3 regions of the Arthrobacter sp. CDRTa11 genome follow, and region 1 is predicted to be linked to each of the others. Evidence: riboswitches for the same ligand, from Rfam matches in the RefSeq annotation. Region 1 holds a riboswitch; each other region holds the start of a gene.
The links. A riboswitch is a leader RNA that binds a small molecule or an ion and turns the genes downstream of it on or off. The one in region 1 is predicted to bind cyclic di-AMP.
Positions count from the first base shown of each region.

Region 2: another riboswitch for cyclic di-AMP. It lies ahead of F8G81_RS13995 (C40 family peptidase); the one in region 1 lies ahead of F8G81_RS04690 (C40 family peptidase).
Region 3: another riboswitch for cyclic di-AMP. It lies ahead of F8G81_RS14020 (hypothetical protein); the one in region 1 lies ahead of F8G81_RS04690 (C40 family peptidase).

Region 1 covers NZ_CP044532.1:1,004,413-1,012,190, forward strand. Annotated here, with positions in the region: gene serC (phosphoserine transaminase) at 1-415, opposite strand, end outside; gene F8G81_RS04680 (metal-dependent transcriptional regulator) at 819-1,514, shown strand; cyclic di-AMP (ydaO/yuaA leader) riboswitch at 1,658-1,901, shown strand; gene F8G81_RS04685 (M23 family metallopeptidase) at 1,912-2,733, shown strand; cyclic di-AMP (ydaO/yuaA leader) riboswitch at 2,877-3,038, shown strand; gene F8G81_RS04690 (C40 family peptidase) at 3,109-3,774, shown strand; gene F8G81_RS04695 (NlpC/P60 family protein) at 3,942-4,688, shown strand; gene F8G81_RS04700 (HNH endonuclease) at 4,923-5,423, shown strand; gene mobA (molybdenum cofactor guanylyltransferase) at 5,487-6,092, shown strand; gene F8G81_RS04710 (DUF6457 domain-containing protein) at 6,138-6,431, shown strand; gene F8G81_RS04715 (molybdopterin molybdotransferase MoeA) at 6,428-7,778, shown strand, end outside.
Region 2 covers NZ_CP044532.1:3,108,573-3,116,350, forward strand. Annotated here, with positions in the region: gene F8G81_RS13950 (NUDIX domain-containing protein) at 1-17, opposite strand, end outside; gene F8G81_RS13955 (DUF1918 domain-containing protein) at 81-284, opposite strand; gene F8G81_RS13960 (metallophosphoesterase family protein) at 357-863, shown strand; gene F8G81_RS13965 (glucose 1-dehydrogenase) at 995-1,888, shown strand; gene F8G81_RS13970 (DUF1810 domain-containing protein) at 1,898-2,338, opposite strand; gene F8G81_RS13975 (DNA alkylation repair protein) at 2,331-2,996, opposite strand; gene F8G81_RS13980 (TraR/DksA family transcriptional regulator) at 2,993-3,355, opposite strand; gene F8G81_RS13985 (cupin domain-containing protein) at 3,518-3,904, shown strand; gene F8G81_RS13990 (lytic transglycosylase domain-containing protein) at 3,959-5,275, opposite strand; cyclic di-AMP (ydaO/yuaA leader) riboswitch at 5,534-5,738, shown strand; gene F8G81_RS13995 (C40 family peptidase) at 5,742-6,563, shown strand; gene F8G81_RS14000 (dienelactone hydrolase family protein) at 7,025-7,778, opposite strand, start outside.
Region 3 covers NZ_CP044532.1:3,118,462-3,126,239, forward strand. Annotated here, with positions in the region: gene F8G81_RS14010 (protein adenylyltransferase SelO) at 1-252, opposite strand, end outside; gene F8G81_RS14015 (acyltransferase family protein) at 452-1,567, shown strand; cyclic di-AMP (ydaO/yuaA leader) riboswitch at 1,668-1,851, shown strand; gene F8G81_RS14020 (hypothetical protein) at 1,854-3,215, shown strand; gene F8G81_RS14025 (NUDIX hydrolase) at 3,460-4,197, opposite strand; gene F8G81_RS14030 (SPFH domain-containing protein) at 4,299-5,378, shown strand; partial or broken gene F8G81_RS14035 (hypothetical protein) at 5,388-6,283, shown strand; gene F8G81_RS14040 (HNH endonuclease) at 6,339-7,766, shown strand.

The DNA.
Region 1 (7,778 bases):
CCTCCGCCGTTGCCTCAGGGCGCGTGCCGGGCTCTGACGTGATGATGGTGGAGGCCTCAAGGAACGGCGCCTTGTTGGTGGCGGACGCGAACTTGGAGCCGAATTCGCCAAACGAGAGGTGCTGGGCCTTGTTCTCCACCAGGCCAAAGCTGGCAACATCCCAGAAGGCCGTGGAGCCACCCACGCCCAGGACAACCTCATACCCCTCGGGGGCGCGGAAGAATTGGTTCAGGCCCTCACGGACAGAGCCCACCAGGTTCTTGACCGGGGCCTGACGGTGCGACGTACCAAGAATCGTGGTGGATGCAGCGGAAAGCGCCTCGATTTGTTCCGGCCTGACTTTTGAAGGTCCGGCACCGAACCGTCCGTCCTTTGGCAGGAGGTCGGCGGGAATAGTGATGCTGGTTTCGCTCACAGGGGCTCCAATTTCGGCGTGGACGCACTTCACGTCCGGGACGGTGGGGTGGCGGGCAGTCAGCAGTGACTGCAATTATGGACCTCCCTTATTCTGCCTGACAGCCAGATGCGGCGGGAACCGGACCGTCATAGTCCGGTCATTGAGACCTGCCCTGCGACCTCCGGTGAAAGGTGGCAGGGGAGTGCGGGAGACATGATGCGCAAGCTCCAGGGCAGCACTTGCGGAGGGCGCCAGGAGAATACCCGCCCTGAGAACTGACGCGAAATTGACCCTGACAGGGGGTGGCGAAATTATCCGGACAAACTCAAAATAGGCTAAGCTTTTCAACGGACTACGTCGCTGTGGGTGGGCGATACGGATGGGATTGCCCAAGGTACTGCGCTCGAGGGAGCTGAGCTGGATGACGGATCTGATCGATACTACGGAGATGTATCTTCGGACCATTTTGGAGCTTGAGGAAGAGAACATTGTCGCTCTTCGGGCCCGCATCGCTGAACGGCTGCGCCACTCCGGCCCCACGGTGTCCCAGACCATTGGGCGGATGGAGCGGGACGGCCTGGTGGTGGTCTCCGGAGATCGTCACCTGGAACTCACGACAATCGGCCGCAAGCGCGCCATCGAAGTCATGCGCAAGCACCGGCTCGCGGAACGGCTCCTTGCTGATGTGATTGGCCTGGATTGGGCATATGTCCATGACGAGGCCTGCCGCTGGGAACACGTGATGAGCGAACGGGTGGAGCGGCGCATCTATGAAATGCTGGACCACCCCACTGAATCCCCTTATGGCAACCCCATCCCCGGTCTGGCGGCCCTTGGTGGTGCAGAGCCCAGTGGGATCGCAGACGGTGTGATTAATCTCCTGGACGCGATGAAGGGTTACGGCCAGGGCTCCCAGGTGACTGTCAGCCGCCTTGCCGAGCCAATCCAGGTGGAGCCAGAGTTGCTGGTTCAACTCGACGAGGGCGGGATTCGGCCGGGAGCCTCCGTCTCCCTTGAGCGCGTCGGGGAGTACATTTCCGTCCGCGTGCCCGGGATAGAGGGGGCGCTGGAGTTGCCGCCGGAAGTAGCGGCCCACGTCTTTGTTTCTGTCGGCTGATTTAGCCTAATCGAGGGACAAATCCGGGGCCCGCGGCGGGGCCCCGTTGCCTTGTTGTGAGCGAGCACATAAAAGATAACGGAATTGTTACACGGGCTTTAATCGCCTATAGTTGATCCCCAAGCGTTGATACTAAAGCGTTACCTGATCTGGAGCCGAGCTCTGCCAGCGGATCAGGTGCACGAGTCACTTAACTGGCAGAGGCGGAGGAACCACAACCGGCAGCCGAAAGGCTGCCTTGGGGTGAAGTCCGTCAGCGGCAAGCCTCTTCCAGCGAAGGATCCTACGGGATATCTCTGTGCCGAAGCTTGCTTACGGCGGACCGGGTCTTTGAACTCTCTGACCCGAATCCGACAGCTAACTTCGCAGGCTACCCAGAGAGGAACCGTTCTTGACCATGCAAAATTCCAGGGGCCGCCGTCGCGCCGCCGGCCCGCCTTCGGCGCCCCGGGTTGCCGAGGTTCTTGCCGCGAACAGACCACGCGACCCCCAACGTGATGCGCGCCGCCGGCGTGGTCCGTTCCAGCAAATCAGCGATTTTGCCGCGGCCAGCGGCGTAGGGCAGAAGGCCGGGATTGCCCTCGCCGCCACCGGCCTGGTCCTCACGGTCACGGTTCCCGCAACCGGCCCCGTCATGGCCACCCCTGCTGTCGGCCAGACTGCAACCTCAGCCGCCTCAGTCTTGCCGCAACCTGAAATTTCCGCAGAGGCGGGTGCGCAGATCGACTTCAGCCGCTCCTCCGTGGTGACGCAGGGCGATCCGGATGGCAAGCTCAAGCAGCTGCTGAGCGCGCAGTCTGCGGGTTCAATCACCCGCGCCGCATCCGCCGGCAGCCTGGGTGCACCGCTGGCTTCACTCGTGACCGCCTCTCCGTTCGGTTACCGCGTCAGTCCCATTACCGGTGGTTCCGGCGACTTCCACCGCGGCCAGGATTATGTGGCCCAGTGCGGAACGTCGGTCCTGGCAGCCGCGAGCGGCACCGTGACCTTTGCCGGCTGGCATCCCTACGGCGGCGGCAACCGTGTTGTGGTGGACCATGGCAACGGCCTGGAGACCACGTACAACCACCTCTCCTCGTTCAACGTCCACGTGGGCCAAACCGTCACCAGGGGCGAAGTTGTGGCGCTCAGCGGCACCACCGGGGCTTCTACCGGCTGCCACCTTCACTTTGAGGTGCAGGTCAACGGAGAAGTCGTCGATCCCACCGGATGGCTTTAAGTGATGGAAAACTCTCAAATCGCTGTGACATGCCGTGACCTGAATGTGACATTCGCTCTAAACTGTTGTAACGTCTAAAGCGCGTCAACTTTTCCGAAGTTGACGCTCTTGAGTGGATTGCCTAGCTCTGCCACCGCTCAAGGTCCGTTCGCATGACATCGTCTGGCAGGGGCGGGGGAACCAATTTTGGTCTTCGATTTATGAAGGCCTTGGGGTTAAGTCGCAAAGCTTCCCAGGAAGCAGCGCGGCCGGGTGACTCCCATCCGAATCCGACAGCTCACCTCGCAGGCATTGGGAGAGGCTACCTTCGTGTCTTCACGCCATAATTCTGCGCGCCACCGTGCGCAAACGGTTCGTACCAACCCATTGGACTCCGTGTCCAAGGCTGTTAGTGCAAATGCCGGGACCGTAGGTCGCCAGGCTGCTGTCATTGCAGCCGCATCAGGCCTGATCCTGAGCATGGGGCTTCCGGCCAACGCCGCCGACACCACCGCGGGCATCTCCGCTTCCACGGAGTCTGGTTCCGCGCAGCCTGCACTTGCCGTTACGGCTGCACCCACCGCTACGGTGTCCTTCGAGCGTCCCGTGGTCAAGACCACGGCTGCTCCGAAGATCGAAACCGTGCGTCCGCAGTCTACTGAGACGGCCACGCGGGCATCCGGAGCAACGGCTACCACCGCCTCCAAGCTGACGGACACTGTCTCCTCTGCTGCGGCGTCGGGTCTGGCTGCAATTGCCTACACCGGAATCGGCAGCCCCTACGTCTGGGGCGGCACAACCCCCAACGGCTGGGACTGCTCCGGTTTCACCCAGTGGGTTTACGCCCAGGCAGGCATCAGCATTCCGCGTGTCAACGCCTGGACCGCGATGAAGCCCACCTCCACACCGTCTCCCGGTGACCTTGTCATGCAGAATGGCGGCGCCCACGTAGGCATTTACGTTGGCAACGGCATGATGATCAGCGCCTTGAACCCCTCACAGGGAACGCTGCTGCACTCTGTCGCCTCCACAGGCGGCGGATCGTACTACACCATGAGCTAGTTCCGCCTCCGGAACTGCTCCCACGGGTTCCGGAAGAACGATTCCTCCCCGGAAACACTTTTCGCTGAATCCCCGTTCGGGGCGTGCCGGCGTACCCCCAAGATGCCGGCGCGTCCAAAGCCCTTCGGTTGCCCATGTGGTCCTGAGGAAAACGAAAGAGAGAAATAATGACTACACGTGCAACTGTTGCACGGCACCGCGCCGAGGTTGTCAAGACCAACTCGCTGGCTGTCATTGCCAAGGCTGTCGGCGACAACGCCGGCGGCGTGGGCCGCCAGGCCGCAGTCATCGCTGCTGCCTCCGGCCTTGTTCTGACCAGTGGTATCGCGGCCAACGCTGCTGACACCAACGTTCAGCGTGAATCTGCTTCCACTTCCGCTCTCGGTGTCGAAGCTGCAGCTCCGGCAACCATTTCGGCGGCTTCCACCATCTCCATCTCCTACGAGAAGCCCGCGGTCACCACCACACCGGCTCCCGTCGTCGAGGCTCCTGAGCCCGTGGTTGAGGTTCAGGAAGCTCCCGCCGCCAAGCCCGTGGCCTCTGTCAAGGTTGCAGCAGCCGTTCCTGCCGGTCCCGTTGCCGCGAGCAGCAAGGGCCAGGCCATCCTGTCCGCCGCTTATGCACAGCTGGGCGTCAACCAGGACTGCACCATGCTGGTGACCAACTCGCTTGCAGCGGTAGGCATCAACTTCCACGACTGGCCCGCCGGATACCTCTCCCTGGGCCGCACCGTCAGTGCTGCCGAGGCCCAGCCCGGCGACCTGATCTACTACGCCGACGGCGGCGCGGGCGTTGCCCACGTGGCTGTTTACGCCGGCAACGGCCAGGCCGTACACGGTGGCTACAACGGCAACCAGACCGTTGTGTTCAGCGCCAACGTTGGTTCCGGCCCCGTCTTTATCCGCATCCCCTAAGACGGCCCGCAGCTCTTCGAAGGACCCCTGCCTGACGGCGGGGGTCCTTTGTGTTGTTCGGCGGACGCTTCGTTTCAGGACCTGGGCTACCCCGACACACACCTTCGATCACCCCTGGATTAGCTGATCAGGGGTTTCTTTGTTTACTCTTGTGGTGTCGATCCATAGCCCGGATATGCCGGGGGCAGCCGGCCCTCGTGCCCCTGACGGGTGCGGCCGTGAAGAGGTAAGTGCATGCGCACTCTCGTTCTGAATGCTGGATATGAACCGCTGGCGGTGATCACCTTCCGCCGGGCGCTGGTGCTTGTGCTCACGGGCAAGGCAAGCGTGGTAGCCGAAGGCGAGGATCCCGTGGTGGGGCCGCAGGAGATATTGGGCCGCCCGTCCGTGATCCTCCTGAACCGCTACATCCGCCCCCGATACAACCAGAACACCGCGGTCAGCCGCCGCGGTGTTTTGCGTCGGGACGGACACCGCTGCGCCTACTGCGGCAAGGCAGCCCACACCATCGACCATGTTCACCCCAAATCGCGCGGAGGCGCGGATTCCTGGGAAAACCTGGTAGCTGCCTGCCTTCGCTGCAACAACCTCAAGGGAGACCACACTCCGGGGGAAATGGGCTGGAAACTGAGGTTCACGCCTGAGCCTCCACATGGCACCATCTGGCAGATCAAGGAGCTGGAGAAGCCCACTCCGGCCTGGGACCCGTTCCTGCTGCCGGAACGCGCAGCCTGACGCAGGCTGCCTGATGTCACCCTGCGTGATGCCTGCCTGATATCGCACCGCTAGGCTGGCAGTGTGGATTCAGACGTGGAATTTGACGCCGTCATTCTTGCCGGCGGACGCTCCTCAAGGCTGGGCGGCCAGCCCAAACAATGGATGACGTACCGGGGCGCAACCCTCCTTCAGCTGTCACTTGACGCTGCCCGGGGCGCTGCCGGCGTGGCGGTAGTGGGGCCAGAGGACGGTGCCTTGCCGGCCGAGGTGTTGACGTGCAGGGAGGATCCGCCGTTCGCGGGGCCTGCTGCCGCAGTAGCGGCCGGGTTGGCGGCGCTGGCGTACGCCGGAGCGCTCAAGCCATTCACGCTGGTGCTGGCATGCGACATGCCCAGGGCCGGGACTGCTGTCCAAGCCCTTCGAGACGGAATTCGCGACGGGGCCGAAGGGGTGATGGCAGTTGACCAGGATGGCCGCCGGCAGCCGCTCCTGGGGTTTTATAGCACAGCCGCGCTACAACGCTCGGTTCAAGATCTCGCCTCCCGTGGTGCCTTAATCAACGGTTCGGTGATGGCACTACTTGCTAGTCTGGACGTGCAGCTTGTCACCGTCCCGGCAGGGTCCACAGACGATGTGGATACCTGGGACGATGCCGCCGCACTTGGAGTGGCCGGCCAGGAACCGTGACCAGGTTCCGGACCAGAGCGGCCGCAATGGAATTGGAGGCAGACAGTGAAGAGCCAGGATGAAACGCTGGAGGAATGGTGCAGGTCCCTGCTCCAGGCCTATGAGCTTGAGGACGTCCAGATGGACGTCAATGCGATCCTTTCGCTCGCCGGCGTGGCGGCCCACTCAGTAGTCCGGCCTGCCGCACCCCTGACAACCTTCATTGCCGGCTTCGCTGCCGGACTTGCCTCCGGCTCAGGGCAGGCCACCGATTCGGCCTCCATGGCAGCGGCGATGGATGTGGCACGGGCCCTGGCCAAGGACTACGACGCTGAAGCCGCCGGGACTCCGGCCGAATGACTGCCGGACCCGGCGAAGAACCTGGGGATCCGGAAAAGCCTGGCGTCCCCGAAGCTCGGGAAACGCAGCAGACCACCCAAAACCAGGACTCCCTTCAGGCCCCCGAAACGCCTCAGGCCCCTGAAGCACCGCATGCAGAATCCGGCCATCTTGCCCACACCTGGCAGGAAGCCCGGACGGCTGCCTTTGAATGTGCCACACCCATTCCTGCCGGACGCGTGCCGCTGCAGCACGCGCTGGGCAGGGTTCTGGCAGGGGATATCACTGCGCTGCACGACATGCCGCACTATGCCTCCTCCGCCATGGACGGCTGGGCTGTTAACGGCAGTGGACCCTGGATCATTGCCGAACCCGGGCAGCGGCTGGCGCCGCACCAGGCTAGTCCCATCGTGACCGGAGGCCTGATCCCGCCCGGGGCCAAGGCGGTGCTGCGCAGCGAAAGCGCGGTCCTGGGCACGGACGACGACGGCCTGCCGATCCTGATGACCGGGGGCACGGCCCGGCCCGGTGAACCTCGGAACGGCCAGCACATCCGGAAGGCAGGCGAGGAAGCAACGGCCGGGGAAGTGTTGGTCCCCGCAGGTGTTGCCCTTAACCCGGCCCATCTGGCCCTTGCCGCGCTGGCCGGCCACGACGCGCTGCTGGTCCAGGGAAAACCCGTGGTCAAACTCCTCCTGACAGGCTCCGAAGTGGTCACCCATGGCGTACCTGAGCCCGGCAAGGTCCGGGACACTTTCGGTCCGCAGCTCCCTGCCGTGGTGGGAATGCTCGGCGGGATCTTCGGAGGCCAGGAAAAGATCGGCGACACCTATTCTGAATGGCTGGAAGGGCTGGAAGACGTCGCTTTGCCGCCCGAACCTCCGTCATCTCCGGAGGACGGGGCGGACGTGGCGGCGCCCGCTGTCCTGCCCGCCGACGTCGTGATCACCACCGGCGGAACGGGCCGCTCCGGGACGGACCATCTGCGCCAGGCGGTGGCCGAACTCGGCGGGCGGCTGATCATTGACGGAATCGCCATGCGCCCCGGTCATCCCGCCGTCCTGGCCGAGCTCCCGGACGGACGCTTTGTGCTGGGCCTGCCCGGCAATCCCCTGGCCGCCATGATGGCGTTATCCACCGTGGGTGTACCGCTGCTGGCAGCGCTTGGCCACGGAACCATGCCCCCGGTCCAGGAGGTCCCCTGCGGAACAACTATTGAACCGGATCCGGGCCGCACCAGGCTGATGCCCTTCCGCCTGCTCTACGGCATGGCGTCTCCGGCGCAGCACACGGGACCCGGCATGATGCGGGGCCTGGCCTCCGCGCAGGGGGTGATGGTGGTGCCGCCGCACGGGGTGCAGTTGGGTG
Region 2 (7,778 bases), 2.1 Mb from region 1:
GCCAATGAGTGATCCATCGTTCCAGTCTGTCAGGTCCGCCCTGACACCTGCAGCATCACCTGCCCGGCCCGTGTCCGGGACTACCCCGTGTGGCCGTCTTCGTGAACGCGTTCGACGGCGAAATCACCGCCGGGATACATCACGGTTTCGTGTCCGTCATCAAAACGGATGAGATACGGCGGATGGCCTTCCTCCCCGCGGACCTCAACGATCACCCCGTGCCGGTCAGATGCTCCAACAGTCCTCCCCCGAACGATGATGCGGTCGCCCTGCATTGCCTCCATGGCAATCACCTCCCAGCCCTAGGTTACGACTCAGGCGGACCCGCGAACAGGTCCCCGTGCGAAGATTCAGCTATGCCACTGAACCTTCTGCTGGTCTCCGATACGCACGTCCCGAACCGCGCCCGGGCACTCCCCCGGCAGGTGTGGGCCGCCGTCGAAAATGCCGATGTGGTGTTCCATGCCGGTGACTGGGTCACAGCTGCGCTCCTGGACGAATTCGAGCAGCGAAGCCGCCGGCTGGTGGGCGTCTATGGCAACAACGACGGACCTGAACTGCGCAGCAGGCTTCCCGAAAGCACAGCCGTGGCCCTTGAGGGGGTTAAGTTCGCGGTCATCCATGAAACGGGCCCGGCGAAAGGCCGGGAAGGACGCTGCGATGAGCAGTTCCCCACGGCAGACGTCCTGGTCTTCGGACACTCGCACATCCCCTGGGACACCACCTCGCCGGGCGGGCTGCGGCTGCTGAATCCGGGTTCGCCCACCGACCGCCGCCGGCAGCCCGTGTGCACCTACATGACCGCAGTGGCCGACGCCGGCAATCTGCGGGACGTCCGCCTGATGGAGGTTAGCAGGGACTGAAGCGGCTTGGCAGGCACCCTCCTGATTGCCTAGGCTGGAATCCTAAGCATGCTTAGCTTTCGTACTGCTTGATGATGCATGCCAGACGAACCACCTGTCGTGTTCCATACATACCCCTCAGGAGGACCACCATGACGGACCAGTACACCTTCCGAAATCCAGTAACGGCGTATGAAAAGATCTCCCCGCCGGAACAGCACCAGCCAGAGCCCGGCCTGGACGCCGAACTGCAGCCAAAGGCGGATCTGGGCGAGGAAACCTACCGCGGTACCGGACGCCTCGATGGCCGCAAGGCGATCGTCACGGGCGCTGACTCGGGGATCGGGGCTGCGGCGGCCATCGCGTTCGCCCGGGAAGGGGCCGACGTCGTTCTGTCCTATTTGCCCCAGGAGGAGACTGACGCATCACGCATCGCCGCCCTGGTTGAAGCGGCAGGCCGCAAAGCGATTAAAGTCCCGGGTGACCTCAAGGATCCCGCCGCTTGCCGTGATTTGGTGGACACCGCCGTCGCCGTCCTGGGCAGCATAGACATCCTGGTCAACAATGCGGGAAAGCAGGTGGCCCAGGAGGACCTCACCCAGATCACCGACGAGCAGTTTGACCACACGCTGAAGACCAACGTTTATGCCATGTTCTGGCTCAGCAAGGCAGCCATCCCGCACATGCCGGCCGGTTCAACCATCATCAACACCACGTCAATCCAGGCGTACAACCCGTCGCCCACACTGGTGGACTACGCCACCACCAAGGCCAGCATCAACAACTTCACCAAGGGCCTTGCCCAGCAACTGGCTCCCAAGGGCATCCGCGTGAATGCCGTGGCCCCGGGGCCTATCTGGACGCCGCTGCAGGTCAGCAGCGGCCAGCCGAAGGAAGCCCTGCCGGAGTTCGGGCAGTCCACTCCCCTGGGCCGCGCCGGTCAACCGGCCGAGCTGGCGCCGGCATATGTATTCTTGGCATCTCCCGAATCCAGCTTTGTGATCGGAGAAACGTTGAACGTCAACGGCGGCAATCCGACGCCGTAAGGCACACGTTTACTCTTCGTCCGAGCGGAGCAGCGAATCGGTGGCTTCGTCAGGCAGGCCGTCGAAGAATTGCGCCAGCACCGCCTTGAACACCGTCTCCCCCGGGGCTGCGCGCAGGAACAGCGTCATGGAGGAATGGAGTTTCCGCGCGTCGATGGCGCCGAGGATTTCCTCGGCCGTCCTGTCTGCAAAGTCTGTGAGGGCCTGGGCGCACTCCAGCAGCCGTGGGCCCAGCACGCTGTGCTCAAGATAGGCCCGGGCTTCTTCCAGCGAGCCGATGGCGTACCGCTGCGACATCTCGCTATTGCCAAGGCCTGCGAGCTGCGGAAAGATGAACCACATCCAGTGCCCGGTCTTCTTGCCGAGTTGCAGCTCGGACAGGGCCTGCTCGTAGGTTCCGCCGCTGTCCTGCGCGGCGACGAACCGTTCCAGATTGAACGCGTCAGCCATGGTGCCCTCCCGGGGGTGAGTTGAGCCGGAGGTCGGGCCTCCTTTTTGCCATCTCGGACACTACGAAGGATATAGCGTCCTGGATCACTTCACCGTCCGCCCGCCCGGCGCCCTGCTCCAGCATCCGCCCAGCAAGGCGGACGAAGGCATCCCAGTCACCACTTCCGGACCTGAGCGCCTGCAGCGGCACAAGAAGGGCGGCGCGGCGGAGCCAGGCGTCCGGGTCATGGACCCAGCGGTCCACGACAGCCTGGCCGCGGACCGGTTCACCCGGCGCCAGGTTGGCAAGCAGCGGCCCCACAACGTCCACGGCCAGTGGGTCCACCAAAGCCTCCAGCCGAGCGGACCGGATGAAGCCTTCGATCCTGGTCAGGTCGGAATTCCTCAACAGCCGGACCTTGGTTTGCAGCAGGACCACGGCCGCCAGACGGCGTTCGAACACCGGGACCGCCCAAAGTTCCGAGCTCAGGGCAGTGACGTCATCGTGCTGAAGATCCGGATAGCGCCTAAGGGCGTCGCGCACAGTCCCCCGGACAGCGCCGACGGATGAGCCGTAGAACTGCACAGCGCTGCCCCATCGCGCCTTGGCCTCCTCCGCCCGCCGCCAGGAACCCTCACGCTGCAGGGCCGCGTCGATGAAGTCGGCTGGATCGCTCATTCCGCCGTCCGCTTGCCGCTCGCGTGGGCGATACACACAGCAGTCCAGGGACGTGCCTCGAGCCGGCCCTCTGCAATCGGTTTTCCGCATACGGCACAAGTTCCGTAACTGCCGTGGGCAATCCTTTCCAGGGCCGCTTCGATCTCGGCGAGCCCGGCGCTGCTCTGTTTCAGCAGGGCCGAAGCCTGGGAAAGTTCAAAGGCGATAGTGGCGCCTTCCGGGTCATGTTCGTCATCCACATTGGAGTCCTGCCGGGCTGCGTTGGCTGAACTGATGTCCGCCCGGAGGGCCGGAAGCAGCGCCAGTTTGCGCTGCCGCTCTTCCTCCAGCAGGATCCGAAACCGTTCAAAATCAGCCATGGGAAAAAGCCTAGCGCGGTTGTTTCGGATGCGTTTTTCGCGCCCCGGGCTTCTAGTTTCCCGGGCCAGAAAGTGGCACATTAATTAGCTATCGACAACCGGATAAAAGGCGGAGCAAGCTAGCAGCGTAAGCGCCGAAAAACAGTTGAAAGAGGGAATGCAATGCCTGCCAATGTGGTCACGCAACTGGAAGTTAAATCCCACAATTCACCCGATGAAAAAAGGCGTCCGGACAAGACAGAAGTGGACGTTGTAACGGTCGGAGACTATACGCTGGGACGTTTCACGTTCCAGCCGGGGTGGCGTTGGTCTGAGTGCATCAAGCCCGTTGTTCACACGGAATCCTGCCAGAACAGCCATGTGGGTTTTTGCGTTTCCGGGGACCTTGTGGTCGAAACAACAGACGGCAACCGCATCAACATCAGTGCCGGTGACTCGTACACCATTCCACCCGGCCACGATTCCTGGGTTGAAGGCAACCAGGACTTTGTTGCAGTTGAATTTATGAGCGCCGCCGAATTTGCCAAGGCGCCCGTGGACTCCGCCTAGCGGCCGCTTTAACCAACGGGACAATCCAGCCAACGGGCAACTCCAGCCAGCGGCTCAGTACCAGTTGTAAGCCACCGAATGGTTCCAGGCGCCGCACGGTGAACCATACCGGTCTGCAATATAGTTCAGCCCCCACTCCACCTGGGTCCTGTAGTTCGTGAGCCAGTCGCTCCCGGCAGTGGCATACTTTCCGGGCGGCAACGCCTGGGCAATGCCGTAGGCACCCGAATACGGGTTGGTGGCCGTGGTCAGCCAGTTGGATTCCTTCGTCCACAACCGCTCGAGGCACTGGAACTGGTCCTGGCCCCAGCCATAGGCCGGCAGCCTGGAGGAGGCATAGCTTTTGGCCCCGGCCGGATCGTTGACGGCGCCGCCCGGAACGGAAGGCACGACGACGGGCGGCGGGGCCGGCGTCTGGCTTGGCGGCGGCGCCGGGGCCGGGGCCGGCGCGGCGGGCGCGGGGGCCGCTGGACCGGCAGGAGGGAGTCCCGGATTAGCAGGACGCTGGGCGGCAGCGCGGGCTGCGGCTTTTGCCGCGTCCTCGGCCTGGCGGCGCGCCTGCTCCTCCGCCGCGGCACGTTTTGCCGCCTGGGCTGCCTCATAGGCGGCAAGCGCTGCCTGGCCCTGCCGGTATTCGCCTTCCACCGCCGCTGTTGTTCCTTTGAGGGAGGCCAACTGCGCCGTCAGTTCCTGGCTGTGCTGTTGGTGTTCAGCAATTTGCGCGGTCATCGCCTGCTGGGCTGCCTGCGCCGCTGCCAGCTTGGCCTTGGCCTCGTCCGCCAACCGTTCACGCTCGGCTTTGGCTGCCTGCTGCTGCTCGGACAGGGCGCGCGATGCCTTCTCTGCCGCTGCTGTTTTGTTCACGAGGGCGGCCGTCTTATCGCCCACGATCTGAACGATGTTGAGGCCGTGGATGCTGTTGGTCTGCAGCGCGTCCAGGGCCACGAAGAAGCCCATGTTGGTTCCGCCGGTCTTGTAGGACTGTACGGCCAGGGCTCCGATTTCCTTCTTGTACTGGCCGAGTTGGGCGTTTGCCTGATCAGTTTGTGTCGTCAGGACATCCATCCGTGACGTGGCTGCCGAAAGCGCAGCCTCGGCTACAGCGTAATCGGCGGCTGAGGTGACGGCTGCAGCACCCAGGGCTTCTGCCTGGCTTTGCAAACCGCCCAGCAGGTCATCGATCCTAGCTATCTCGGCAGCCTTGCCGGCTTCGCTCTGCTTGGCATTCTGCACGTCCTGCCAAGAGGGATATCCGTCCGGCGGAAGGTGGTCGTCGGCATGGGCAGGCAGCAGTGAAAGTGAGCTCACCAGGGCAAATGCCAGCACGCCGGCAACAGCGCGACGCTTCACCTTCACACCAAACCGGGACATAGTTTGTCAGCCTACCGGGCAATCGAGTGTGCGGAACGTCATAGCTTTCAACATCTTTACGAAGGCGTGACGTGGCCCTGGCTTTGTTGAGCTGCCATCCAGCATTCCGTGCTTCTCCATGGTCACCGTTGCGACAAGCAGTTCGTAACGGTAAAGCCAAGCCAACGCGCCGAAGAGTTACTACTTGTTACCGTAACGTGACAATACCCCGGAGCAGAAGGTAACCTCTTTCGGTGCCCCGGTTTCAGCCGGGACATTCCCATCAGTATGCCGAACCCTGCCGCTGACCGGGATCCAGTCGCTTTCCAACTGGCAGGGACGGGGGAACCACGCTTCCACGGCCTTCTCAGAAGAGGCCTTGGGGTTAAGTCGGTAACGCTCCGTCCCGCACGGGCGCGTTTCCGGCCGGGTGTCTCCGACCCGAACCCGACAGCTCACCTCGCAGGCATGGGAGAGGCGAATCACCGTGTCAAAAAACTCCACCACCGCCCGTCATCGCGCGACCCCCAGCCGATCAATTGCCCTCGAAGGCTTGTCAGCCACTGCCAAGTCAAATGCCATGAACATTGGAAGGTCCGGCATGGTTGTTGCTGCCGCATCGGGCCTCCTGTTCGGTATCGGGGCACCTGCCCAGGCCGGAACCCACGCGCCAGATAACGGCACTGCCAATGTTCAGGTCCAAGCACAGGCCGCAGCACCGGCCCCTGCAGCTGCAGCCCCGGCAGCAGCTGCAGCCACGGTCCACACAGTCGTTTCCGGCAACACCCTTGGTGCAATTTCCGCCCGTTACGGAGTAAGCCTTAACTCGGTCTTCTCGGCTAACGGCATGTCCATGGCAACCATCATCTACCCGGGCAACCAGATCAAGATCCCCGGCGCCGGAACGGCTGCGCCCGCACCGGCACCTGCCCCGGCACCCGCCCCCGCCGTCCGCGTTGCGGCAGCTTCGGCACCGGCACCCGCTCCCCTGGCTGTTTCCGGCTCCAAGGGCGCGGCCATCCTGGCTTCCGCCTACTCCCAGCTGGGCGTGACCCAGGACTGCACCGCCATGGTGGAGAAGGCACTGCGCTCCGTTGGTAAGAGTGTGGGCGACCTGGCCCCGGGTCAGTTCTTCCAGTACGGCAGCGTTGTGGGCACCCCCGCACCCGGTGACCTGGTCATCACTGCCGGCCACGTAGGCGTCTTCGCCGGCAACGGCCAGGTCGTCAGCGGCGGCGTGGACGGTTACAAGACCGAGGTTCACTCCCTCAGCTGGCTCTCCGGCGCTTCGTTCGTCCGAGTCGCGTAATCCTGCAAGGCAAGGCGGCGGGCGGGATATCTTCCCGCCCGCCGTTTTTGTCTGAGCACGTACTGGCGGCGAAGCCTAAAATAGATGCACCGGTTCATCGCTGCATCGTCGCAGCGGAGGCACAGTGGAAGGCAAGCGGTTATCGTGATCAGGAATCCGTTTGGGCATCACCAAAAGAGCGAGGAAAACCCCGGGAAGCAGAAGCACGGGCACCGCTCCTGGCTTCAGCGGGAGGACGCGGGTGTGAGCCACGGGCCGAGCAGCCTGTTTTTCATATCCCACGACTCTCCCTTGCCGCCGGCAGTGACGTGCATCCAGGGGCATGAGGTCCGGGAAGGGGAATCAACCTGCGACCACGGACACCCTGTCGGCTGATGGGCCACTGTCCGGGGCGGGTGTGCGGGCACGAACCGTAGCCCGCCCTGCAACGTCTGTCCCGGCCACATTGGGCTCGGCACGCGTCAGACGTGCTGGCGGAACCAAGCCAGTGTGTCGCCCCAGGCAGCCGAAGCCTGGGCCTGCTCGTAGCGGTTCCCCGTATCGTTGTGGAACGCATGGTCGACGCCGGGATAGACGGTCAGCTGGTGGCGGATGTTATGGGATTCCAGCGCGTCCCTAAGAGCCGGCATGGCACCGGTGATCCGTTGATCACGTTCGGCGTACACACCAAAGACCGCGGCCCTGATCGCGGACACCTTGTCCAGATCGGGAGCAGGTCCATAAAAGGCTGCGGTGGCCTTTAGCCCGGGGAATTCCGTTGCCGCCTGCCAGGTGATCCCGCCGCCAAAGCAGTAACCGTTCATGGCGATCCGCCCAGGATCCACGAAGTCCTGGGACTGCAGGTAGCTAAAAGCCGAAGCGAAGTCTGCGAGGTGCCGTTGCGCCCCGGCCCGCGTCAGCGCACCGGGAACGGCATCCGCGTTCAGGCTGGCGGTCCCTCCCTCGCGGCTCAGCAGATCAGGCGCCAAGGCCGCATAGCCCTCCAGCGCAAAACGGCGTGCCACGTCCTGGATATGCGGCACGAGCCCGCGGTTTTCATGGCAGATGAGCACTGCCGGTCCGGCTGCACCCGACTCCGGCCGGGCAAGATAAGCACTGATTTCGGTACCGCCGGAGGAGAACCGGACAGTCGCCGTCGTTAATCCTGGCACTCCCTCCGGCACGGACAGCGGGCTCTTCGCCCCGGGTACTGCACCGTCCGCGGCAGCAGCTGAC
Region 3 (7,778 bases), 2.1 Mb from region 1:
GAACTGATGGCCTGCATAGGCCTGCGCCACCGGTGTGGCACCCGCAGGGACACGGTTTCCGATCAGCAGCAGAAGCCCTTCCGGGGTTTCCAGGAAGGCCGGATCGAGGCCCAACTCTGTTGCGAGCTGCCCGTTTAGGACAAGAAGGCGCGGGTCAGGAGCCTCCTCGGCCCGCCAGGGAATGGCCATTTCAGCGAACTCTCGGGCGAAGCGACCGTCAAGGACAACGGTGGATTCAGCTGCGGCAGTCATCTCTTAAGGATAGCGGCGATGCCCTGACCGTCAGGTTTCGTCCAGAAAAGTCCGAGAGACTGGAAGACGGCGCACGCTCGCCACAATCACATTCACGTCAGACAAGGGTTGGTTTTGCCTTGATTGAGCTGAACCTGGAACCGCCCGTGCAGAGGCTCCCGGAGGATATGTGACCTTACTTATCGATAGACCCGCGGCAGTGGCTGCTCCGCGAACCACGGTGCTGCCCCGGCTCGATGGCCTGGACGTTCTTCGCGGTGCCGCGGTTGGTGCCGTACTTTTGGGGCATTCCTGGCCCGGAATATTCCAGGGTGCCGGCATCGTCGGCGTCATTGTCTTCTTCGTCTTGAGCGGTTACCTGATCACCGGCGTGCTGCTTAAGGACGTGGAAAGGCATCGCAGGATCCGGTACGGACGCTTTTACGCCCACCGTGCCTTCCGGCTGCTCCCTGCGCTGGTGGCCTTCCTTGGTGTGTACGCCGTCGTTGAGTTGACTGCAGACGTGCTCGGGGACAGGTCAAAGGGAATCATCGGCTACACCCTGCTGGCAGGTTTCGGTTACCTGAAGGACCTGCCGTTGCCCTTCGATGTCAGCATGGCCATCGGACCGCTCTGGACCCTGGCGGTGGAAGAACAGTTCTACTTGATTTGGCCGGCGCTGCTGCTCTTCGCGATGCGGCGGCACCGCCAGGGAAGATTGCTGGGCTGGTCTGCCGCCGTCGTCCTTTCGCTGATGACGGCGAGCGTGCTGGCGATGCTCATCCTCGCCCCGCAGCTTCACTCCTTGGTTTATGCCCTGCCCACGACGTGGGGCCTCGGGCTGATCGTGGGGTCCGGCGTGCGGATGTACCGTGTCCATATTTTCGGCTGGTTCAAAGGCCACCGTCTCCGGCAGGCAGCGCTGCTGACCTCCGTATTTGTCCTGGCCACCCTGGTTTTCGTCCCCAAGGCCAACGAGTCGCCGGCCTTCTTCTTCCTTGGCGGGCCGCTGGCCATGGCCGCCGCCGCCGTCCTGGTGGTGCTGGCCGCGTCGCGAACTAAGATGATGCCGGCGTGGACCCGCGCCTTGCAGGCCCTGGGCACAATTTCGTACTCGGCGTACCTCTGGAACTACATCGTCATTCTCTGGCTCAACGGAGGCTCGACGGCGGATCTGCCGCCACTCGTGGCTGTGGCGGCGATCCTGCTGACCCTCCTGGTGGCGTTTATCAGCTGGCACACCGTGGAGAGGCTGGGACGGATGGCTCGTGCCCGCTTTGACAGGTACTACGAGGAGCGATGGAACACTTGGCAGGCCGCTGAAATGCGGGGATGAGCAAGGTGACGCACCGACCCGGATTTCCTTGTTACCTAAACGTGACTTTAGGGGGCTGTTCCTGTACGGTTTTGGGGTGGCCCATCTAGATCGGGCCGCGTCCGGGCTGACGCCGAGCTCTGCCACATCCCGGACTCCCGACACATTAAGGCAGAGACGGGGGACCCACAGTCTTCGGGCCGCTGCCCAGCGGCCCTTGGGGTGAAGCCGTCACGTTTAACGTGCCGGCCGGTTGACCTCTTCCGAACCCGACAGCTAACTCCGCAGGCGTTGAGAGGCAACCATCATGTCCCGTTCGCTGGATCAGTCGCGCCCTTTTCGGGCCGGGCGACACCGCGCAGACACTGCGCACGCCATCACCACTCCACTCACCCCAACGAGTTCCGAAGCGGAAAAGCCAGACGCCGGGTCTTCCCCCGCGGGACAGGCCTCCGCGGCACTGCGACGAAGCAGGGACAGGCGCCCGGCCTTCGAGGTGCCGCCTGCACCGCAATCAGCGCCCAGGGCGGAGGCAGCATCTCCCGCAACCGAAGCACTTCCCGTCGTAGCGTCCTCGAGTCCCGCTCCGGAAAACGGACTCACAGCCGCACCCGCAGTCCTGGCTACGCCGGCGCCCAGTGCTGCTCCCACAGCGCTCCGGCGCGGGAGGGCGCGACGCGAGGCCGGGAAGCCCGAGGAGGCTGCACGTGGTGCGGCCGCCAACGACGTTCCTGCCCCGACACTAACCCCGCAGAGAGCCGCCGCCTTCAGCTCCGATCCCCAGGCCATCCTGAGGAAAGCAGCTTCGGTTCGGGTCATGGGTCACCGGATGGCAGTCGTTACCGGCGCCCTGGCCGTGGTGCTTGCCGTCGGTACCGCCAGCCAAGCCACCGAACTGCCCTTTTTCGGTAAGGAGGCGTCCGCCCAGGACGCCCCGGCTGGAAAGGACGCAACACGGGCCACGATGGGATCCCGGCCCACATATGTGAACGGCCGCACCGCCCCCACGCCAGGCACCTCCACTCCCCCGGGCACAGCGGGCAGCGGGCCGGCAGAGGCCGTTCCCGGCACCACTGACGTACCCGCGGCCGGCGGTTCACTTGCCTCCTCGCTGCCAACCGTCGCCGACCTTCCCATGCCGGTTGACGCGCCCACCCTGGCCGGAATCGTAGCTGCTTCCCCCGCCGCAGTTCCGCCGTCGACAGGCCCGTCCGTAAACCTTCAGCCTCCTGCCATGGCACCGGCATCGCCTGCCGCGCCGCCGGCAGCGCAGGCCCCGGCGGGCACACCTGCCCCGACGACCGCACCACCTGCGTCACCGGCACCAGCCCCCGCTGTGCCGGCACCCACCACCACACCAGTTCCGGCCACCACCGCTGCACCCGCGCCAATGACCGCATCAGTGGCTCCCTCGCCGACGGCAACAGCTGTGCCGTCCGCAGCCGATGGCGGCACGGCAGAAGAAGCAGTGGACACGCGTTCATATGCCAGCGGCCGCCTTGCGTCGTATGGATGGGGTCCGGAACAGATGAATGCCCTCAACGCCCTCTGGGACACGTCAACCAAGTGGCGGCCCAGCCAGGTGGAGCGAGGCTTGAGCTACATCAAGCAGCGCCATGGTTCCCCGGCCAAAGCCCTGGAGTTCCGCGCCGCCAACAACTGGTACTGAGCAACAGGGGCACCCGGGCAGGCCTCCAAACCAACAGACTGTCCCAATCCACCAGGAATGGCGCACACCTAACTCTCAACAACCTCTCAATCAGAAACAGCCCCCGCGCGCATCATTCGCGAGCGGGGGCTGTTCTCGTTAATTCACGGCTCCTTAGAGCAGTCTCCGCGCCATCCGTCGGGTGGCAGAGCCAGCGGTCGCCAGCCGCCGGTGGTCGCGGCAGCGCCAGCTGACCTGCCGGGCGTCAGTCACGCGGCCGCATGAGGGGCGGGTTGAGGACGGCGCGCGTTGGCTGCCCTGCCGCTGGCCGGGACGGCCCGGCCAGGCGGAAAAGCGCAGCTGGGCGGCCGGCGTCGCCCGTCGTCATGCGCCCGGTTTCCTCCAGAAAACCGGGCGTCCCCGTCGCTTTACGGTGGAAGTTCCTGGGATCGAGCCGACTGCCCCACACCGCCTCATAAACGGCCCTCAGCTGGGCGACGGTAAATTCTTCGCCGCAAAAGACAGCCGCCAACGGTGAGTATTCGAGCTTGGACTTGGCCCGCTCCACGGCGTCAGCGAGGATGCGTTCATGGTCGAAGGCCAGCTTCAGGTCGCCGTCAAGGACGCGGCTGACAGGATACCAAGCGGCATGCTCGGCGTCGCTTCCGGCAGACAGCACCGGGAAGTTCGGAGCAAGCAGTAAGTGAGCCACTGTGAGAACATCCCCCCTAGGGTCACGCCCTTTGGGCCCATAGCTCCCCAGCTGCTCCAAATGCCCGGGGACCTGTTCAACGCCGGTTTCCTCCGCCAGTTCGCGGGCGGCTGCGGTTGGCAGATCCTCACCGGCAAGCACAAAGCCGCCGGGGAGGGCGAGCCGGCCGCGGAAGGGCTCGATGAGCCGGGTAATAAGCAGGACCTTGAGGGTGCCATCGGCCACGGTGAGCGCGACGACGTCGACAGTGACCGGGAAGAGTGCGGGGTCAGAAGGGCGGTGTTCAGGCATGAGCTCATCTTAGGAAGTTATCGTCACCTTGACAATAAATCGCGGTCATGGCTATTCTTTCATTATCGTCAAAGTGACGAGAAAACACCTCAGGAGAAGTCATGGCCCACATCAAGCGCTACCCCTGGATCAACCATTTCCTGGGCAGCCCCACCGGCTACGTTGTACACCTTCAGAAGGGCGCTGTCCGCCACCAGGGAGTTGGGCAGGCTTTCTGGTACCGGCCCGCGAACTCCGTGCTGAGCGAGATTCCCGTTGATGATCAGGAACTGCCCACCCTCTTCCACGCCATTACCCGTGACCACCAGGACGTCAGTATCCAAGCGAACGTGACCTACCGCTTCATCGACCCGGTGGCCGTGTCCAGCCGGCTCGACTTCGGCCTGCAGCCGGCCGGCGCGGGCCCGGCTACCGGGAGGGAACAGGTGGCCACCATCATCGGCCAGCTGTGTCAAAGCCACGCCATCGACCAGATTGCAACCACAACCCTCGCTGAGGCCCTGGCACGTGGGGTGAGCCAACTGCGCACCGTGCTGTCCGAGGCCCTGCGGGCGGACACCCGACTCCTGTCGACTGGTATTGAGATCCTTGGAGTCCAGGTTCTGGCCGTCAGGCCCGAGTCAGACGTCGAAAGGGCCCTTCAGACGCCGGTCCGCGAACAGCTCCAGGCGGAAGCAGACCGCGCCGTCTACGAACGCCGCGCCGTCGCCGTCGAACGTGAGCGAACCATTTCCGAGAACGAGATGGCCAGCCAGATCGAACTGGCCACCCGCCGCGAGCACCTGGTGGCCCAGGAAGGCGCCAATGCCCGGCGTGCGGCAGAGGAAAAGGCCGCGGCCGGACTGATCGACGCGCACGCCTTGGCCGAGCGCCAAGGCATCAGCGCAGATGCGGAAGCAAACCAGATCCGGCTGGTGGGCGATGCAGCCGCGGCCCGAGAGGCCGCCACCATGGAGGTTTACCGGGGTATGGAGCAGGCTACGCTGCTGGCTTTGGCGCTGCGGGAGGCCGCAGGATCGCTGCCCAACATCGGCAACCTCACCATCACTCCGGATTTGCTGAGCGGTGCGCTGGCCGGGCTTTTCCGGGAACCAGCCGGCGGCCCCGCCCCGGTTGCTGCAGGCCCTCTGGCCGCAGGCAGCGCCGGCCTCGCTGGCAACACTGGCACATCCGGCAAGTAGGATCCCGTCATGGCAAAACCGCGTTTAGTCATCGTCCACCGGCGGACCGAGCTCCAGGAACTTCTGGACCGGCACGCCACCCGGGGCCAGGCCGAATTCTTCCTCCGCACCCGGGGCCGCAACCTGCAGGATGTCCAGGAGCGCCACGATCGGATCACCGCAGCCCTGGTTACGGTAAGGGCCGCGATTCCGTCGGAGTGGCGCCAAGCCGAGGTGGAGCGCACGGATCTGAGCCGTTTCCTGCTGACACCGGAGGACATCATCGCGGTGGTGGGTCAGGACGGACTGGTGGCAAACGCGGCGAAGTACCTCAACGGCCAGCCAGTCATCGGCATTGATCCCGAGCCAGGAGCAAATCCCGGCGTCCTGGTCCGGCACACGCTGGCCGCAGCGGCAAAGCTTCTTAACAAAGCTGCCACAGCGGGGCCCGCGCAATGGAACTGTGCCGAACTCGCCACCGTGACAGCAATCCTCGACGACGGGCAGGAACTCTCCGCCCTAAACGAGGTCTTCATCGGGCACGCCTCCCACCAGTCAGCCCGGTACCAACTCACCACCCATCACGGCCAGACGGAACGGCAGTCCTCGTCCGGGCTGATTGTCTCCACCGGCACAGGCGCCACCGGATGGTGTGCATCCATCGCCGTCGAGCGTGGAGGACGCGCTCTGCCGGCTCCCACGGACCCCCGGCTCGCTTGGTTCGTCCGCGAGGCCTGGCCCTCCCCCATCAGCGGCACGTCGCTGACCGAGGGTGTGCTGCAGGCCGGCGAAGCACTCCGGATTACCGTGGCGTCCGATCAGCTTGTGGTGTTGGCGACGGCATGGAGGATGACCGCCTCAGCGCTTCGTGGGGGCAGGAAATCACAGTCCGCTTAGGCGAAAGGCCGCTACGGCTGGTGGCTTAGGGCATGAGCGCCGGCGGCACCCATTAATGTCAGTGGTCGATGGAAGACTTTGGCTATGGAAGGTGCTCGGCAAACCGAACCGCATGAGGCGGCTACGCAACGTGACGTGGACCCTTGGCATGAGGCCGTGCGTGTCCTGATTTCTGCCGCGAAAAGCAACCGGCGCTCTTCTGACAGCGCCGGGCTGATCCACAGGATCCGCGGGCTTGAGGACTTAAAAGCGGCCATCAGCGGTGAGCAAGCCCGGCTTGCGGTTACCTTTGATGGCCTCGAACGCCAAAAGCAGGCCGAACAGGGAATCCCGGCTCAGGAACAAGGGCAGGGCGTCGGCGCCCAGATTGCCCTTGCCAGGCGCGAGTCCCCTGCGCGCGGAGGCCGCCTGCTGGGCCTTGCCAAAGCCCTTGTCACTGAGATGCCGCACACCCTGGCCGCGCTGGACAGTGGCCAGCTGAACGAATGGCGTGCCACGTTGCTGGTGAAGGAGACGGCATGCCTGAGCGCTGAAGACCGCTGCGCAGTGGATGAGGAACTCAGCGCAGATCAGGGAACCTTCACTGGCGCCGGAGACCGTGCCATCATCGCAGCGGCACGTGCAGCTGCTTACCGCAGGGATCCCCGCTCCATGACCGAACGGGCCAGCCATGCTGCCTCGGAGCGGTGCGTCAGTCTGCGCCCGGCGCCGGACACCATGACTTACCTGACCGCGCTGCTGCCTGTCGCCGAAGGCGTAGCGGTGCACGCAGCACTCAGCCGGCATGCCGACACCGCCCGTTCTGCCGGTGAGACTCGTTCCCGCGGGCAGCTGATGGCCGATGCCCTCGTGGAACGCGTCACCGGTACTCCTGGGGGCGTCTCCGGCGTGGAGATCCAGCTCGTTATGACGGACCGCACTCTTTTCCAGGGGGACAGCGAGCCAGCCCGCCTGGCGGGCTATGGCGTGGTCCCGGCGGGTTGGGCCCGGCAAACCATCAAGCTCGGAGGACGTGGGTCCGCTGGGAAAACCGGAACCGACGGGACTGGTGGCGCTGACCCTGCTGTCACCGCTGGCTCCGCTGACTCTTCGCCTGACTCCTTCAAGGTCTGGCTTCGCAGGCTCTATACCGCTCCGGCCTCGGGCGAGCTGTTGGCCATGGACTCCAAGGCCCGGCTCTTCCCGGCAGGTCTGCGGCGCTTCCTGACTGCCCGTGATGATGCCTGCCGCACGCCCTACTGTGACGCGCCCATCCGCCATTTCGACCACATTATTCCGTGGCACACTGACGGCCCAACCAGCGGCTCAAATGGGGCAGGACTCTGCGAAGCCTGCAACCACACAAAGGAAGTTTCGGGCTGGAAGGCCAGGCCTCGGCCAGGGCCGCGCCATACCCTGCAACTCACCACGCCTACGGGGCACAGCTACTTTTCAACGGCTCCGCCCCTGCCCGGAGCCGGTGCATGGAATCCATGGCCCAAATCGACGCGAGGAAACCAACTCGCAGGCTAGGGCCCCGTGGCG